DNA from 2 places in the Clostridium sp. 'White wine YQ' genome. Region 1 is predicted to be linked to the other one. Evidence: a T-box and tRNA genes for the amino acid it is inferred to sense, from the RefSeq annotation. Region 1 holds a T-box; the other holds one or more tRNA genes.

Region 1 (7,607 bases):
CTTACATAAAGATGTTTATGTTATTGCAGCTATGAATCCATCAAATAAATATGATGATTTTGAGAGTAGTGAATACCAGGTTGTGGACATGGATCCAGCTCAAGAGGATAGATTTGTATGGATACAGATGGAGGTAGATATCAAAGAATGGCTCAAGTGGGCAATGACAGATGGCGAAATTCATGAACATATAATAGAATTTTTATCTTCATTTCCAGATTATCTACATACACCTAATGCAGCAGATCATATAAAAGCAACACCAAGAAGCTGGGAAAGGGTGTCTAAGGGGTATAAAATATTTTTAAAGAACAAAGAATCAGTTTCAAGAAATATCTTTTACAATCTTGTTAAGGGAAATATAGGTGTAGCTATTGCAGGAGATTTTATAAGTTTTATAGATAATATAAAAAATCCACTTATTAAACCAGAGGATATATTTAAAGAGGATATTTTAACATTTGATATTAAAGATAGAATCTCAAGAGAAAACCATTCAAGGCTATATATTATTTCAAAGAATTGTTTGAGTTATTTGGAAGATCTAAAAAACAGAAAAGGAAATATCACTATATTTTCAGAAGTATTAAAACTTTATCCAAAGGATTTAAGATTAGGAATTATGAAAGAAATTAAAAATGATTGCTCTAGTGATTTATATTTAGAATTTCTAAATAATGAGGAGTTTTTAGAAGCCTTCTTTGATATATACTCAAGATAGTGAGGGTGATAAATGATATGAATTATGAAGAGGAAAGTAAATGGTTATTAAAGAAGTGTTATGAAATGGAATCTCCAAAAGAATTTACAGAGGAGTTTGTAAGAAGATTTTGGAGCATAATAGAAGAAGTTAATATAAGTCTTTTATCAGGAGAAGATAATTTCTTTGGGCAATTTATAATACAGGCAAAGAGAAGAATTGATTTCAATATAACATGGCCGATTTCTACGGTGCCGACGTCAGAAGGATATTTAATGTACTATAATCCTTTTTTGATACTTCCTCTAACTTCAAAGGAGGTTGGGGCATTAATAAAGCATGAAATATATCATATAATATTTAATCATTATGAAAGAGAGAGAAGTCTAAAAAACAAGGTATCTTCTTTGGCAATTAACATTGCTATGGACATATCAATTAATCAGTTTATAAAAAATCTTCCGCTTTTTGCAAAAAAACTCGATGCGGTGAACTTAGAATATAATCTGCAGTTAAATGAAGATATGACAATTGAGCAATATGCAACAGAGATACAAAAGGTAATAAACTTAAGAAAAAATAATGTTGTTAAGAATAAAAATGATATATTTGCTAATGAAGTTGACTTAGAGAAGGCTCATGATTCATGGGAACAAAGTACATTAAGTTTAGATAATTTAAGGGATATAAATAAAAGAACTTCCATTAGTGCATATAAGGGGAAGGCTCCTAAAGATATAGAAAAAATGATTCTAGCTTATAGTGAAAAAGAAGAAATAGTATGGCAGAAGTTATTAAGAAATGTAATAAACAGCAGTAGAGTTGGATATAAAAAGACTATAACCAGAAAAGATAGAAGACAGCCTAATAGACTGGATATAAGAGGCAAGCTCCCTAATTCCATTCCAAAGATAATAGTAGCAATAGATATCTCTGCATCAATGAGTGAGGGTGAAGTTAAAAGCATCATGAAAGAAATATTGTCATTATGTAAAAATAAACTAGGGGTTATACAAGTAATTGAATGTGATAAAGAAATCCGAAGGATATATCAGTTAAATTCTATAAAAGATATAAAACCTAGATTAGATAAGCATGGTTCTACTTGTTTTTCTCCAGTATTTCAATACATTAAAGATAATAATTTAAGAAATGAAGTTTTGATCTATTTTACCGATGGAGTTGGTGAAAAGAAACTTAGCGTAAAACCTATTAATTACAGAACTATATGGGTATTAACCTCAGATGAACAGTTATCATTAGAAACCTCTTATGGAAATATAACTAGACTAGAAAGAGTTAAAAAAGAAAAATATGAGAATACTTATGGACTAGAAGCCTTAAGAGAAGCTATTCATGATTGGGCAAGATAGTGAAATAAATTATATAAATAAAAAGTAGAGGGAAATCCTCTACTTTTTATTTATAGTAACTCAATTTTCGAGTTGAAACTCTCTATTATAGTGAGATTAATGACAGCCAGAACAAGTTCCACAACCAGAAGCTTCTGGTTCTATAACAGGTCTTAGACTTAAGCCTCTACCGTCATTTTCATCTGTTGATAAAATGATAAATCCACCAAATTCATCAACTAGTGCATTATCAGCAAAAAATGTAATATCGTTAACTTTTTCAACAGTATCAGATTCCTTTGGTTCTTCTATTGAAATATTGAACGCAGGACCACTGCAACCATATCCAGCAAGATTAATTCTTACATTAAAGTCAGCAATATCATTTTCACCTAAAAAGCCTTTAAATTCAGTATAGGCTTCTTCACTTAATATAAATTTACTCATACAATTCACCTACTTCTCATTAATGATAATAATTATTGTTTACATTATAGTTTATTTTGGTGAAAACATCAAGAGGGGAAATATAATAATTATTTCTAGTATATGTAAGTTGTGTTATTATAATATTAAGTGCATTTATATTTAGTATTTGATTTATACTATTAATTGAAATAAAATAGAACAAAGGCAAAAGCTATAGTTAGGATGTGATTAGATGCCCTTTGATAGAGCATATTATATAGATAAAATTGAAGAATACAATGCAGTTATTAAAGAGAATCAATTAGGAGACTTCAAAATAATAAAAAAAGATGGTATAAATAAGCCAGTTGAACACTATCTTTTTAAGGCTGATGAAGAGTGTAATAACGCTATTTTAGAACTTAGTTCAAGTGATGGAATAATTATGAGTTTATCCCCATTAGAGATAGAAGGATGCTTTGAAAGTATAAAGAGAGCAAAAGGAAAAGTTGGAGTAGTAGGATTAGGACTAGGTTATTATGTGCAAGAAATAATTAAAAAACCTCAAGTAAAAGAAGTAATAGTATACGAGAAATCAAAAGAGATTATTGAACTCTATTATAAAAGTTTCAATGAAAATCCAAAGATTAGAATTATAAATGAGGATGCTTTTAGTGTAAAAGGAGAAGAATTTGATTTTTTCTTCGTGGATATATATAGTTATGAATTAAGCCTAGATGTTGTAAGTGATTATATTAGATTTAATAAGTTACATAATATTACTGAGTATTCATTTTGGGGATTAGAAAGGTTCTTGTTAAGCTGCCAAATGGAAGACTTGGTATGGGTATATATACCAGAAGAGTGGCTTAGCATGGTTAGAGATTTATATAATAAATTTGAAGAAACTAAGTATTTTAAGAACTTTAAGCCTATGGACGAGAATATAGTTAAAGAAGTTTTACATGCATTTAGTGAAGTGTTATAAATGAAAATGAGCTGTTTCATAACTGAAACAGCTCATTTATTATTTTACTACAATATTTACAAGTCTACCTTTTATAACTATAACCTTAACTACAGTTTTTCCATCGATAGCTGCTTTAACCATGTCATTACCTAAAGAAGCTTCTTTTATTCCATCTTCATTTAAGTCAGAAGAAACATTTATTTTAGCTTTGATCTTACCATTTACTTGTACAGCTATTTCAACTTCATCCTTAACAAGTGCTTTTGGATCAAATTTTGGCCAAGCATCATTAAAAATAGAGTATGAATTTCCAAGTAAACTCCATTGTTCCTCAGAGAAATGAGGTGCAAACGGTGCAAGTAGTCTTAAATAATCATCTACAACTGATTTTAAGAAATCTAAATTTAGTGTAGATTCTTGAACATATTTTGAAAGAGCATTTATAAATTCCATCATTCTAGCTATAGCTGTGTTAAATTGAAGTTTATCAGTATCATCAGTAACAGCTTTAATTGTGTTATGTCTCCAGAAATTAAGCTCTTTTTCAGCCTTGTCTAAGGTAGTTTTAGAATTATCTCCTTTAGAAATTAACTCTCTTGAAGTTTCTAGAATTCTTTCAATTCTTTCAACAAATCTATTAACAGATTTAATTCCATCATCACTCCAAGCTCCACCTTCAGTATAAGCAAATCCAAACATCAAATACATTCTAAATACATCTGCACCATATTGTTTAATATAGTCGTCAGGCGATATTGTATTTCCTTTAGATTTACTCATCTTTAATCCATCTGGTCCAAGTATTAGTCCTTGGTGAGTTAAGCTTAAGAATGGTTCATCAAAGTTTAGATATCCCATATCTCTTAATGCTTTTGTAATAAATCTAGCATATAGTAAGTGCATACATGCATGTTCCGGACCACCAACATATTTATCAACTGGTAGCATCTTATTTATTGTTTCAGGATCAAAAGCTTTATCATTGTTATGAGCATCAGCGTATCTTAAATAATAGAAAGAAGAGCATACAAATGTATCTAATGTATCAGCTTCTCTTTTTGCAGGGCCTCCACAACAAGGACAAGTTGTATTTATAAATTCTTCATTTTTTGCTAGAGGTGATTTTCCATCAGGTGCAAATTCAACATCATAAGGTAATTGAACTGGAAGGTCCTTTTCTGGAACAGGAACAGTTCCACACTTCTCACAATGAATTATTGGAATTGGTGAACCCCAATATCTTTGTCTTGAAACTAACCAGTCTCTTAATCTGTAATTAACTTTTTGTTCACCTAAGTTGTTTTTAGCAAGCTTTTCAACAAGTTTAACCTTACCTTCTTCAGTTGTTAATCCATCAAATTCTCCAGAGTTTGTTAATACGCCATATTCGCAATATGGAAGTTCAGGAGAAGAACCGTCTTTTGCATTAATAACTCTTTCAATTGGTAAGTTAAACTTTTGAGCAAAAGTAAAATCTCTTTCATCATGTGCAGGAACAGCCATTACAGCACCAGTACCATAAGTAGCTAAAACATAGTCTCCAACCCATACAGGAACTTCTCTTCCGTTTATAGGGTTAATAGCATAGGAGCCTGTAAACACTCCAGTTTTTTCTCTAGAGATTGATTGTCTTTCTATATCAGATTGCTTTTTAGCTTCTTCTTTATAAGCATCAACAACTGCTTTTTGTTCAGCTTTTGTAATTTCATCCACTAATGGATTCTCAGGAGCTAAAACTACATAAGTTACACCATATAGAGTATCAACTCTTGTAGTAAATACATCAAAACTTAAATCAGAATCTTTTAATTTAAAGGTAACTTGAGCACCAGTAGATCTTCCAATCCAATGCTTTTGCATTGCAACAGTTTTTTCAGGCCAATCTAATGTATCAAGTTTTTCTAATAATTCATCAGCATAATCAGTTATTTTTAAGAACCATTGAGTTAGGTCTTTTTTAGTAACTTCAGTGGAACATCTTTCACATACACCATCTATAACTTGTTCATTAGCAAGAACTGTGTTACATGATGGACACCAATTTACAGGGGCTTTTTTTCTATATGCTAATCCTTTTTCAAATAGTTCTAAAAATACCCATTGAGTCCATTTATAGTAGTCTGGAAGACAAGTAACAACTTCACTTTCCCAGTTAAACATAGCTCCCATAGCTTTAAGCTGCTTTTCCATAGTTTCTATGTTTTTTAAAGTGGAATCATGTGGATGAATTCCTGTCTTAATAGCATAGTTTTCAGCTGGAAGACCAAATGCATCAAAACCCATTGGTTGAAATACATTATATCCATTCATTCTTTTAAATCTTGCCCATGAATCTACTGGACCATAGTTAAACCAGTGTCCTGCATGAAGTTGGCTTCCTGATGGATAAGAAAACATCTCTAATACATATAACTTCTTATCTAAATTTTCTTTATCAAACTCATAAAGTTTTGTTTCTTCCCACTTATCTTGCCATTTCCTATCAATGGAAGTTCCGTAGTTTCCCATAATTTTTCCTCCTTAAAATATAAAAATAAAAACCTCTCATCTCTAAATTAAGAGACGAAAGGTTACATTCCGCGGTACCACTCTTGTTAGAATAAATATACTATTCTCACTTAAAACCTTAACGTGGTTAACGTCTTTGCTTTTACAAAGAAGCTCCTAGACAAGTTCATATTGTTTCAATACTATTTTACACCAACCAATAGCTCTCTAAAAATGAAATTCAATACTACTACTTCTAATCAATGCATTAAGTTATTACATTATATGTTATTATATGATATTTCAATGGGTAAATCAAGAATGAAATTAGGAGGATATATTGTGGCATAAAAATAAATCTTAAGATTTTATAATTTTTAACTATAAGGTACTCAAAAATAAAAATAATTATATATAATATATCAAAAGGAGAGTGTTGAAATGAGCTTTTTTGGTAATATTATATGGATTGTTTTTGGAGGGTTAATACACAGTATCGCATGGTTATTTTTTGGAGCCCTTTGGTGTTTGACTATTGTGGGGATACCAATAGGAGTTCAATGTTTCAAGATGGCATCGCTACAGTTTGCACCTTTTGGCAAAGAGGTGGTTACAGTTGATAATGGAGGAGTAGCCTTCTTAGCTAATATACTTTGGATCATTTTTGGAGGAATCGAGCTTGCATTAGGTAATTTAATATCAGGTGTGATTTTATGCTTAACTATAGTAGGAATTCCTTTTGGGTTACAGTTTTTTAAATTAGCTCAGCTTAGTTTAATGCCGTTTGGAAAAGAAATTAGATAAATTAATTAATTTTGTAAGGGAATTGTAAGAATTACAGAGGTTACTTTGTAATTCTTTTATTTTACCATTTATCTTAAGGTGGTTCCTTAGGAGGTGATATAATATATGGGAGAAGAGATGAGGGGGAGAGTATATGACTAAAGAGAACATATTGGTAGTAGATGATGAAATAGAAATAACAGATGCAATAGAGATATATTTAAGAAATGAAGGATATAACGTATTTAAAGCTTATGATGGACTAGAGGCCTTAGATATTTTAAGTTCAGAAGAGATACATCTTATTATTATGGATATTATGATGCCTAAAATGGATGGAATGAGAGTTACATTAAAAATAAGAGAAAGCAAAAACATACCAATAATAATGCTATCAGCAAAATCACAAGATACTGACAAGATATTGGGGCTTAATTTAGGAGCAGATGATTATATTACAAAGCCTTTTAATCCCATAGAATTAATCGCGAGAGTAAAATCACATTTAAGAAGATATATTAAGTTTGGCAATTACGTTGGAGAACCTGAAGGAGCTATAGTAGTTGGAGGATTATATTTAAATAAATTAACTAAGGAATTTAAGGTAGATGGACAAGATGTAAAGGTAACTCCATTAGAATTAAAAATTCTTACCTTACTTATGGAGAATAAGGGAAGAGTATTTTCAATTGAAGAAATATATGAAAGAGTTTGGAATGAGCCATCTTTTAATGCAGATACGGTAACAGTTCACATAAGAAGAATAAGAGAAAAAATAGAAATAAATCCAAAAGAACCTAGATATTTAAAGGTGGTGTGGGGAATTGGCTATAAAATTGAAAAACAATAAATTTATATATTTTTTATGTCTTATAATATTAATTTCTTCATTATTTGCTCAAACGAT
Region 2 (7,607 bases), on a different contig from region 1:
TTTTTATCATTATAATTATAAAAAATATATCTGTCAATAGAAGGGAGAAGTAAAAGATTTTTAATGATTAGAAAATGTACTCTTTTGTTTAAGTACTCATATAATAGAACATAGAATGCTTGGAGGATACTAAATGCTCTTTTTAAGATGGTCATTAGCATTAATAATATCAGCATTATTTTTTGCTCTACTTGTATATTATAGACGAACTGTTGTATTAGAATTACCAGAGTTTAAGAAAAACTATGGTTATGAGGAATTAGAGGAAAATTATAAGAGTAGGTATCTTATGCTTAAAGTTCTTATGATGGTACTAATCGTAATAAACAGTTTCATAGTATTTGTTGGTTTTCAAATAGTTAGCAGTAAGCTATTTTTAGCAGCGGACATCATTTATAGTGTGAGAAGTGAATATTGGATTTTGCCATCTGTTGCTGTATCGGTGCCTTCTTCAGTGCTTTTAGCTAAAAAAATATTCAAAGTTATTTTATTAGGAGAATATGAAGAACTGGTAATTTATATTTTTGCACGGAAAGGTTGTCTATCTATAAAGAGCATGATTTTAAAAAACATATATAAAAATGTTGTTTATAAGATTGTGTGTAGATTTTTAATTTGTATATTTTTCATATATGTTGTATTTGGATTTTCTTATTTTTCCGAATTTGGAAACGATAGAATACAGTTAAATGAATACAATACATTAATACAGAAAAATTATAAGTATGATGATGTAGCATATATAATTGAAAAATTCGCTTGGGATGGGCATAGGTTTATAATTGTATTTAAGGACGGTGAGAAATGGAGTAGCAAAAATATACTTTATAACATAACATCTCAAGATGATTATAAATACATGAAGAAGATAGAAGAGCGGAGTGGAATTAAATCAATTGAATTAAAATAACTAGTAATATAGAATTTATAAATTACTAGTTATTTTAACTATATATAGTGCATTAAAGAATTTAATTATCTATAGTCCAAATAGGATTATAGATATCTTTTTCATCGATAACAGATAACTGAGTATCCCAATACTTAATTCCAAGTTCTTTTTGATAAATGCTTAAAAAACCAGAAAAACCTACATTGCTAGCTGAGTAAGAAGGAGAAAAAGGGGTGCCGGTAATTTGTTCAAGTAAATTTATTGTTGAGAAAAAAGTATAATTTTTCTTTACTTCCTTTAAAGCTAGTTTTGCTTCAGCTAATAATAGTTCGTCTAAATTCATTTTTACCTCCTGTTAAATTTTTACCATATATAATATATTATTTAGTATCTAAATTGATGAACAAAAATTAATTTTTTTAGAAAAAAATTAGCAATAAAAAGAAAAGATTTTTGGTGAAATATTAAGTAAATATATCAAAACATGAAAAAAGAATAAAATTTAATTAAAAACGATAATAGTAATTGACGATTTAAAGAGAAAAATGTAAAATAATAATAGGCGAAAGATAAATCAAATGAAATACAAAAGTAAAAGCAAACTAAAGATGATAAAATAATAAACAAATGAAAAGTATATGCAATTGCATATAAAGATTTAGAGACACAAAAGAAAAGTATTGATCAATAGAGTTTAAGATAACTTTATTTTAGTTGAATAGAAGAGGGGCGTACATGCCCCTCTTCTATTTTGATATAGAATATTATTAATGTTACTATAAAGTGAAAAATATATTGCTTTTATATAAAATAGTTGTATAATATTATATGTGATGCAGGTGTGGCGGAATTGGCAGACGCACTAGACTTAGGATCTAGCGCCTACGGCGTGGGGGTTCGACTCCCTTCACCTGCACCAAATATGCGGAAGTGACTCAATGGTAGAGTGTCACCTTGCCAAGGTGAAAGTTGCGGGTTCGAATCCCGTCTTCCGCTCCAAAAAAAAGAACAGCATTTAAGCTGTTCTTTTTTTTATATTTAAATTGTATTTACAGATTAATTACTATTATAATTACCATGATAGTTTTAATACCAAATGCTCTAATTTTAAATCTTCTAACATTTCATAAGTGTAAAAGTAATTACCCATTAAACAAAAAATTAAATCATCTGTAAGATAACCTTCTTTATAAAGTTTCATTTTTTTAGTTAATCTTTTAAGTGAATTATTAGTTATATCTAACATAGAGTAAAGTTCCTGAGTAGTATAATATCTTTTATGAAGTAAAGTTAATAATTTACTTTGGAGTTCTAACTTATATTTTAAATCTATTTCGGGACTTTTATGAGGTCCATTTTTGCCGCGATGATGTTCTTGACATAGATATTTATAATTTAGTGGGAAATCTAGTCCGCCTTGACTTCTGTGAATAATGTGATGAATATCAGCTTTTTTACCACAAATCTCACAATAATACAATAATGTTATTCCTCCTTAAAATAATGTATTTTATAATATTATTATATGATAATAATCATAAAAGTTCAATTGTATAAGGAATCCAATTTATTGAAGAAAAATTTATGATTCACTTGATATAGGGTAAGAAATACTGTATAATTAAGATGTAAATAAATGTAAGAAGAGGGTGGTATGATGAGACAAGCTTACAATTCAAGTGATTACTGGAAAGAACAAATAACACGAAGTAAAACACTTAGGGGGCGCATGTTCTTAGAAGAGCCAATCACAAATAAGACAGTCTATCTTCATAGTTTGATATTTTGTAAAAATACTGGTATAGAAAATCTTTGGATGCCAATACCTTCGATTAAGTTTTTGGTAGGTTATATTGAGTATTCCTTTTTACAAGAGGCTTTTTATAAATGGGCTTTTTGCGGAAAAGGAAATGATAAGCCTTCAATAGATATATCTAATATGTATACAGAGGAGATAATTACTCTAGCTATTAAAAATAACAAAATATCCAAGACAGAAGCACATAATATGAAAAGACATTTGTCTATGGTTAAAAAGTGTTGGGACCTTTCTAATGAAGAAATTCTTACAGAGTTAAAGAAATTTACTAGAGATTTTAATAAGACCTGGTTAGGAGATAATACAGAGTTTTTGTATTTGAAAATTTTCACAAGTGCCAAAGAATTGGCTGATTTTGTAATCGATACCACAAATATGACAAGCATCGGGGAAAAGTTTGAGAAGGAGTTAGGTATAGATCAAGAAGGATTTAGAAAGATATGCTTAATGGCTTCAGAAGATGCAGAATGTGAAAAGAAATTGAAAAAAATACTTTCAAGAAAGCTTACAGAAATTTTATAATAGCAATAGCCTATAGTATTGACAATATAAACCACAATTAATATAATGAGATTTGTAAGTGCGTCTAATACTTCTTTGATAAGTAAGAGACGCACTGATTTTTGGGGTATCGCCAAGCGGTAAGGCAACGGACTCTGACTCCGTTATTCGTAGGTTCGAATCCTACTACCCCAGCCAAATAACTTTTATTAAATATATATATTAAATTTGTATAGATGTTGACAAGTCATAATGTATATTATATAATGATTCTTGTGTTCAAAATGCGGGTGTAGCTCAATGGTAGAGCCCTAGCCTTCCAAGCTAGTTACGTGAGTTCGATTCTCATCACCCGCTCCATAATATGCACCATTAGCTCAGTTGGTAGAGCACCTGACTCTTAATCAGGGTGTCCCCGGTTCGAACCCGTGATGGTGCACCAAAAAAGACCTCGAAATTTAATTTCGAGGTCTTTTTTTTACTCTATAGAAACTTATAATTCGTTAAAGTCTGAACAAAGTATTAGTTGAACTTAAACTCTATAGCATCTATAAGGAGTAAAAAAAACAAATAATTGTGGATTAAATATAATATATGTTAAAATTGATATATGAAGACATTTTTTTAGTAGAAGTGGAGAGTGAAACGAGATGTTTAGTCCAGAAGAAATACAAAGCTTAAATGAATTAGAGTTTTTACTATATAATTATGTAGTTAAAAATTCTGAAAAAGTAATATATATGAGAATAAGGGATTTAGCAAAGGAGGTACATGTATCCACCACTACAATATTAAGATTTTGCAAAAAGATGGATTGTAATGGATTTTCTGAATTTAAGGTTAAACTAAAGATGTTTTTAGAGGAACAAGAAAAACAAATCTTAAACGACGATAAAACCGTTTTTTTGGAATTCTTAAATAGAGCATCATCAAAGGATTTTGATGAACTTTTGAATAAAGCGTGTAATATAATACATGATTCAGCTGAGGTGTTATTTATTGGCATAGGGAATTCAGGCGGTATAGCAGCTTATGGAGCTCATTACTTTTCTTCATTAAATAAATTATCATCTTCTATATCAGATCCTTTTTATCCAGTAACAGGAGAAGTAAAGGAAAAAAGCTTGGCTATAGTATTATCAGTTTCAGGGGAAACTCCAACTATAATTAGTCATGCTTCAAGATTAAAAAGCAACAATTGGAAGATTATAAGTATTACAAATAGTAAAAACTCAACTTTAGCACAAATGTCTGATATAACTATAACTTATTATGCACAATATCAGACTTATAAATATTATGATATAACTACACAATTGCCAGTAATGTATATTATTGAAACCTTGGCAAAGAGAGTATTTAACTTAGCTCAAAATGAGAAGAAATAGAATTCTGAAACAATAAAAACAACTTGTTTTTTTTACGTAACAATTTACAAGAAGCAATATACGTTTTTTAGTGCCCCGAAACTATTTACAGACTTTATGGAAACGAATACTATAGTTTATGAGGGGAGGCGATATAGCATGATATACAGAAAGCTTGATGAATTTCAACAAGGTTTCCTATGGGGATCGGCATCCGCAGCTTATCAAGTAGAAGGAGCATGGAATGAAGATGGTAAAGGCCCATCAGTTTGGGACAAATACGTTAGAATTCCCGGAACAACTTATATGAACACAAATGGAGATGTAGCTGTTGATAATTATCACAGATACAAAGAAGATGTGGCTTTGATGGCTGAAATGGGCCTAAAAGCGTATAGGTTTTCAATAGCTTGGAGTCGTATCTATCCAGAAGGAAATGGACAAGTTAATGAAAAAGGTTTAGAGTTTTATGATAACTTAATAAATGAATTAATAGCTCATAAAGTAGAACCTATAATTACAATATATCATTGGGATATACCACAAGGCTTACAAGATCAATATGGTGGTTGGGAGTCAAGAAGAATAATTGATGACTTCAATGAATATTGTATAACATTATATAAAAGATTTGGGGACAGAGTTAAATACTGGGTAACACTTAATGAACAAAATGTATTTATAACTCATGGTTATGAAAGAGAATTACACCCACCTAAGGTTAGGGATAGAAAGAGAATGTATCAAGCAAATCATATTGCTAGTTTAGCTAGTGCTAAGGCAATAGCTTCATTTAGAAAATACGTTCCAGATGGTAAAATTGGTCCAAGTTTTGCTTTTTCACCAATTTATCCACATAGTCCAAAACCAGAAGATGTACTAGCTGCAGAAAATGCAGAAGAACTTACAAATTATTGGTGGCTAGATGTATACGTTTGGGGTGAATATCCTAAGATAGCATGGAACATCTTAGAAAAAGAAGGTGTAACACCAACTATCGAACCAGGTGATATAGAAATACTTAAAGCTGGAAAACCAGACTTTATGGGAATTAACTACTATAGAACAACTACAGTAGAATTAAATCCTTTAGATGGAGTTGGAGATGTTCAAATGAACAACTCAGGTAAAAAGGGAACTACAGCTGAAAGTGGAGTGCCAGGGGCATTTAAGACAAAGAGAAATGAATTCCTAGAAGCAACAAATTGGGATTGGGAAATAGATCCTCAAGGGTTAAGAGTAGGAATGAGAAGAATCTCAAATAGATACAAATTACCTATGTTAATAACAGAAAATGGATTAGGTGAATTTGATAAATTAGAAGAAAACGATGTAATTAACGATGACTATAGAATAGAATACTTAAAAAAGCATATTGAAGCTTGCCAAGGTGCCATAACAGATGGCGTTGAACTAATTGGTTACTGTACTTGGTCATTTACAGATCTATTAAGCTGGCTTAACGGATATCAAAAACGTTATGGTTTTGTGTATGTTGATAGAGATGAAAATGATGAAAAAGAATTAAGAAGAATTAAGAAAAAAAGTTTTGAATGGTACAGTAATGTTATCAAATCAAATGGGCAGCAATTATAATTAACATATTTGAAAGGGGTCCTTAATATGAAAAAGATTTTACTTGTATGCGCAGCAGGTATGTCCACAAGTCTACTAGTTAATAAAATGTTAGACGCTGCAAAAGAAAAGGGGGTGGAAGTAGAGATAACAGCATTGCCAGTTTCAGAAGCTAGCAAACTTGTAGATCAAGTTGATATGGTTCTTCTTGGACCACAAGTTCGTTTCCAAAAACCTCAAGTTGATGCTTTAGTTAAGGGAAGAATTCCTGTTGAAGTAATTGACATGAGATTATATGGAACAATGAATGGAAAAGCTGTTTTAGAAGGTGCATTAACAAAAATCTAAAAAGTTAAATCTTAAAAAATGGGTAAAAATTAATTTGGGTAAAAATTAATTTAATCAAAACTGATGGAGGGGATTAATTTGAATAAACTAGAAGCAGTAATGGAAAGATTATTAGTTCCAGTTGCTACTAAACTTAATGCTCAAAGACACGTAATAGCAGTGCGTGACGCATTTATTTTAACATTTCCAATAACAATGGCGGGTTCAATTATAGTATTAATTAACTTCGCAATATTAGCACCAGACGGATTTATAGCTAAAATTCTTCATTTAGGAGATATTTTTCCTAACTTAAGTGCTGCTCAAGCAGTATTATCACCAGTATTAAACGGTTCTACTAATATACTAGCAATTATGATAGTTTTCCTTATAGGTAGAAACCTTTCTTTAAATATGAAGGGTGATGACTTATTAGCAGGTTTAACAGCTGTATCAGTATACTTTATACTTTATCCAGGTTCTGTAACTATTGAAGGTGTTGGTTACCTAAAGAGTCAATATTTAGGACCACAAGGTTTATTCGTTGCTTTAATAGTTGGTCTTTTAGTTGGTGAAATAGTAACTAGACTTTCTATGTCAGAAAAGTTAAAGATAAAATTACCACCAGAAGTACCACCAGCAGTTGCAAGAGCTTTCGTAATCTTAATTCCAATAATCATTGTAACTGTTATATTCTCAGTAGTTAACTATGCTATTACAAGAGCATATCCAGATGGAATTCACGCATTAATTTATAAAGTATTACAACAACCATTAACAGCTTTAAGTAATAACGTTGGTTCTATAATTGTATTTGCATTAGTATCTAACTTCTTATGGATCTTAGGTATTCATGGACCAAATACAGTTGCTGCAATCAGAGACCCATTATTTGCTGAAGCAAACCAAGCAAACTTAAAATGGGTTAATGATAATGGAACAGCTTGGGGAGCACCATTCCATGCTACATGGGCAGTTAACGATGCATTCGCTAACTATGGTGGATCAGGATGTACTTTAGGTTTAATAATAGCAGTATTCATTTTCTCTAAGAGAGCTGATTACAAAGATATTATTAAATTATCAGTTGCACCAGGATTATTCAACATCAACGAACCAATCATAT

Evidence for each region. The T-box of region 1 lies ahead of leuS (leucine--tRNA ligase). A T-box ahead of a tRNA ligase gene usually reads a tRNA of that ligase, here a tRNA-Leu.
Region 2: it has a tRNA-Leu gene. The T-box ahead of leuS (leucine--tRNA ligase) is inferred to sense a tRNA for this amino acid. The anticodon was not compared.

What each region holds. Positions count from the first base shown of each region.
Region 1 is NZ_JAQYUU010000001.1:2,356,594-2,364,200, reverse strand. Features, by position in the region: gene PTZ02_RS11735 (ATP-binding protein) at 1-721, shown strand, start outside; gene PTZ02_RS11730 (vWA domain-containing protein) at 739-2,073, shown strand; gene PTZ02_RS11725 (HesB-like protein) at 2,170-2,499, opposite strand; gene PTZ02_RS11720 (hypothetical protein) at 2,714-3,448, shown strand; gene leuS (leucine--tRNA ligase) at 3,488-5,938, opposite strand; T-box leader at 5,986-6,190, opposite strand; gene PTZ02_RS11710 (YccF domain-containing protein) at 6,359-6,721, shown strand; gene PTZ02_RS11705 (response regulator transcription factor) at 6,855-7,550, shown strand; gene PTZ02_RS11700 (sensor histidine kinase) at 7,525-7,607, shown strand, end outside.
Region 2 is NZ_JAQYUU010000007.1:107,315-114,921, reverse strand. Features, by position in the region: gene PTZ02_RS16360 (hypothetical protein) at 134-910, shown strand; gene PTZ02_RS16355 (hypothetical protein) at 972-1,235, opposite strand; tRNA gene PTZ02_RS16350 (tRNA-Leu) at 1,728-1,811, shown strand; tRNA gene PTZ02_RS16345 (tRNA-Gly) at 1,817-1,891, shown strand; gene PTZ02_RS16340 (HNH endonuclease) at 1,965-2,372, opposite strand; gene PTZ02_RS16335 (hypothetical protein) at 2,547-3,233, shown strand; tRNA gene PTZ02_RS16330 (tRNA-Gln) at 3,336-3,410, shown strand; tRNA gene PTZ02_RS16325 (tRNA-Gly) at 3,499-3,572, shown strand; tRNA gene PTZ02_RS16320 (tRNA-Lys) at 3,579-3,654, shown strand; gene PTZ02_RS16315 (MurR/RpiR family transcriptional regulator) at 3,863-4,600, shown strand; gene PTZ02_RS16310 (glycoside hydrolase family 1 protein) at 4,739-6,175, shown strand; gene PTZ02_RS16305 (PTS sugar transporter subunit IIB) at 6,203-6,502, shown strand; gene PTZ02_RS16300 (PTS sugar transporter subunit IIC) at 6,581-7,607, shown strand, end outside.